2 regions of the Priestia sp. VA7 genome follow, and region 1 is predicted to be linked to the other one. Evidence: riboswitches for the same ligand, from Rfam matches in the RefSeq annotation. Region 1 holds a riboswitch; the other holds the start of a gene.
What was found. Region 1 has a riboswitch for cyclic di-AMP ahead of AC0C45_RS04140 (APC family permease). Riboswitches for the same ligand answer to the same signal wherever they lie in the genome.
Positions count from the first base shown of each region.

Region 2: another riboswitch for cyclic di-AMP. It lies ahead of AC0C45_RS27845 (cation:dicarboxylate symporter family transporter); the one in region 1 lies ahead of AC0C45_RS04140 (APC family permease).

Region 1 covers NZ_JBVQPN010000001.1:795,515-797,717, forward strand. Annotated here, with positions in the region: gene AC0C45_RS04135 (N-acetylmuramoyl-L-alanine amidase) at 1-893, shown strand, start outside; cyclic di-AMP (ydaO/yuaA leader) riboswitch at 1,085-1,227, shown strand; gene AC0C45_RS04140 (APC family permease) at 1,390-2,203, shown strand, end outside.
Region 2 covers NZ_JBVQPN010000014.1:19,540-21,742, forward strand. Annotated here, with positions in the region: gene AC0C45_RS27845 (cation:dicarboxylate symporter family transporter) at 1-880, opposite strand, end outside; cyclic di-AMP (ydaO/yuaA leader) riboswitch at 987-1,126, opposite strand; gene AC0C45_RS27850 (undecaprenyl-diphosphate phosphatase) at 1,399-2,203, opposite strand, start outside.

The DNA.
Region 1 (2,203 bases):
TTTTATCGTTATCTCAGCGAGCTTCTCAAGCTAATTCGTGGGGCGCAGATGCGTTTATGTCTATTCACGTAAATGCCGGTGGAGGAACAGGATACGAAGATTATGTTTATAGAAGCGCTAGCAATGCCAGTAAAACGTTTCAATCGATTGTGCACGGTCAAGTACAGCCAACGCTGCTGTCGTATAATCATCCGAATCGCGGACGAAAATCAGCCAATTATGCGGTGCTTCGCTTAACAAATATGCCTGCAGTACTCACTGAAATAGCTTTTATTGATAGGAGCGCCGATGCAGCACTTCTTCAAAATGAAGCTTTTTTAAAAAGTATGGGTGAATCGTATGCTAAAGGAATTGCCGTATATTTAAATTTACCTCGGCGTGCAGTTCCAAATCCATCACCATCTCCAACACCGACACCGACACCGACACCAAATCCATCACCTTCTGAACCAGGTACAAAAACGTATACGATCAAGCAAGGAGATACGCTGTACAGTATTGCACAGAAGTACGGAATAACAGTACAAGCGCTGCAAGAAGCAAATAAAGGGCTTTCTGATCCTTTAACCCTACAGGTTGGAAAAACAATTGTTATTCCTTCAGGAACTTCACCAAACCCATCTCCAACACCGTCACCAACTCCACCTTCGGAACAATATCCACTTCCAAATGGAATTTTAAAACAAGGTGATTCTGGAGAAGCCGTGAAACAGCTTCAAAAAGCATTAAACGCAGTTAATTTTAAAGTAGGGTCAGTAGACGGAATATATGGAGTTCAAACGAAAGATGCAGTCAGACGTTTTCAGCTTGTGTATCTTCCTTATGATGTGGATGGCATTTATGGTCCTCAAACGAAAAACAAGCTAGCAGCCGTTTTAAAAGCAAAAAGTTAAAGCAAAAAAGTCTTCTGTACGCGGGCAGAAGACCTTTTGTTTTTCTGTTAAAAGTGCCTTAAGCACTATTTTATGGTTTACGTAAAATAATGCTTTACAAACCATTTGTACGGGAGTATATTATCTAAGAACAAAGGATAGTTATGAAAGAAACATGTTATCGATCATACCCTTTAACCGAAAATTATATTGACCTGTTATCGCTTAATTCGTCAGAAGTGGGGGACCCAAATTTGTGCATTGTCACTTGGGGTGAATCCTTTTTTTAAAAGGTAGGGCTACTCTCATAGCCCGAATCCGACAGCTAACCCCATAAGCGTTTTGGAGAGGAGGTTTAAGCTGTGTAAAAACGCTGAGAACCCTTAGTGTTTTTTTTGTGCGCTTTTTTAACATAAAAAGGTACTTTTTAGGGATAATATCACTTATTTATGAACTTGTAACGGAGTTTAGCAATGAACAGTAAATAGTAGCTAAGCAATCATCGGAGGGAAATTACGTGAACTATTCAGTTCTCAAAAGATTATTGATTGGAAAGCCGCTTAAAACAAAAGAGTTAGGCGACCAAAAACTTAGTAAGCTTAAAGCACTGGCTATTTTATCGTCAGATGCCTTATCTTCAGTGGCTTATGGAACAGAACAAATTTTGATTGTACTTGCAACAGTCGGCGTCCTTGCCTATTGGTATTCGATTCCAATTGCGCTTGGGGTATTGGTTCTGCTGACGGCTTTAATTCTTTCATATCGCCAAATTATTTATGCGTATCCGCAAGGCGGAGGAGCTTATATTGTTTCGAAAACCAATTTAGGGGAAAATCCCGGGCTTATCGCTGGGGGATCATTGTTGGTGGATTATATTTTAACAGTTGCTGTGAGTGTTTCAGCAGGAACCGATGCTTTAACTTCGGCTTTTCCCACGCTGCATCATTACAATGTAGTAATTGCGTGTTTGCTGGTGATTTTTATTACCGTCTTAAATTTACGTGGTGTAACAGAATCCGCTTCCGTATTAGCTTATCCGGTTTATTTATTTGTTATTGCTCTTATTTTGTTAATAGCGGTAGGCTTATTTAAAATAGCGACGGGTCAAGTTTCACCTGAGCTGCATCCATCTCTCGGTACAGTAGTGCCAGGTATTAGTTTGTTTTTATTATTAAAAGCTTTTTCATCAGGCTGTTCCGCATTGACAGGTGTAGAAGCTATTTCAAATGCAGTGCCTAACTTTAAAGAGCCAGGTGCAAAAAATGCTGTTCATACATTAATGCTGATGGGCGGTATTTTAGCCGTTTTATTTTCTGGCATCACGTTTTTAG
Region 2 (2,203 bases), on a different contig from region 1:
ATACGATAGCTTTTGGACAGCCCATCTTTTCAAGTTTTTCCATAATACGCGGAAGAACTGTCTCAGAACTAGATGTACTGTATGCTAACAATAGTTCATCTTTCATATAGCGGAATAAGTGGAAAATGTTAATTCCTGCCCATTTCGCAATTCCTCCTAATACAACAAGTAGGAAGAAAATTAAAGCTAAGTAAACTAAGATAACAAGCTTTCCTAATGAAAGAAGTGAATCTAAGCCGAATTTTGAAACTGTTACACCAATTAAAGCAAATACACCAATTGGCGCCACTTTCATTACAAGGTTTACCACGTGAAACATTGCGTGAGAAACACCGTCGAAGAATTGTACAACTGGCTTTCCTCTTTCTCCAATTGCCGCTACTCCAAGTGCAAATAACACTGTAAAGAAGATAATTGCTAGCATGTCTCCTTCAACAATTGACTGGAAAAAGTTTGTCGGAACAATGTGTAAGAAAGTTTCAGCCACTGACTTTCCTTCTTGCTGTTCGGATGTTTCAACGTATTGTGAAATATCACTCTTCTGTGCTGAATGAATGTCTACACCTTGCCCAGGATGAAAAATATTAGCAATCAATACACCGATTACAATTGCAAAAGTCGTAATAATTTCAAAATAGAGAATGGTTTTAACGCCGAGCTTTCCGACCTGTTTACCGCTCCCTGCTCCTGCAACTCCAACGACTAAGCTTGAGATAACAATTGGAATAACAATCATCTTAATTAATCTTAAAAACAGGTCTCCTAGCGGCTGTAGGTATGTTACTACACGCGGATCATTAAACCAAATTACCCCTACAAGAACACCGAGGATTAATCCGGTAAAAATCTGCGTAGCCAAACCAAAACGAATTTTTTTCATAGATGTACCTCCCCAAAGATGTATGACATTTGTATATACTTTTCTGAAAAAACAAAAAAAGACTATTCTTAAGAAAGAACAGCCTTTTACTTACGCTATTTTGGGCTCTTTCTCTCAATGAAGCAAACGGGGTTAACTGTCGGATTCGGAATTGAGAGTTTCCTACCTTTTGTAAGGATTCACCCCAAGGCAGCTTTACTGCCGATAATGATTCCCCCGCTCTATACGATTAAGCTTATTATTCAGTTTTTATAAAATTAAAACGATCTATACGTTGTCATACGTTTTTTACAGTCAATAAAACTAAACAGAAGTCTTACTTTTACTTAACTTTATACTGCACAAATATTAATTTACTATTTTTCGACACGTTTTGTCAATACCTATGTTTATAAAACGCTTTCAAAAGGCGATAATATATATTTATGCAAAAAAGCTATTGCAATGTTGCAATAGCTTTTTCTTGCTCTTTGAGTCTCTATTAGAAGTTTAAGGGAATAAAGAACACGCGTATTTTTTTATAAAAATACAAAATATAGAATAGCTGCTAAAACAATTCGATATAGTGCAAATGGTACTAATTTGATACGATTAATTAATTTCAAGAAAAAGCGAATAGATACCAGCGCAAAAATAAAGGCGCTGATAAAACCAGCAATAAAAAACGGTAGTGCATCTGATGTGAAATACTGCCAGTTTTTAACCAATGAAAGTCCACTTGCTCCTGCCATGATTGGCACTGCCATAATAAATGTAAAATCTGCCGCTGCCTTATGGCTCATTCCAAGAAGAACCCCTCCTGAAATCGTTGAGCCTGAACGAGAAAAACCTGGCCAAAGAGCAATACATTGAAACAGTCCTATACCCAGTGCTTGTCCATAAGACATTTGGTCCACCGTCTCTACACGCGGACGTTTAGGTCCAAACAAATCTGCTAGAATCATTAATACAGCTCCGACTACTAAGCCAATTAGTACCGTATTTAAAGAAAACAAATGTTCATCAATGTAATCATCAAACAAAAGTCCTAACACTCCTGCAGGTAACAGTCCAACAATTACCTGCATTAAATTCAAGCGATTTGTCGGTCCAATTGGAGCAGCTGGCTTTTTTCCCAATCCTAATAAATTAATGAAACGATCTTTAAAAATAACTACTACTGCTAAGATCGAACCTAGCTGAATAACAATTTTAAATGTATTAGCTACTGGAGATGAAAATAATTCTTTGGAATTTAACCACAGGTCATCCACAATAATCATATGCCCAGTTGACGAAACAGGAGCAAACTCTGTTAAACCTTCTACAATCCCTAAAATGATT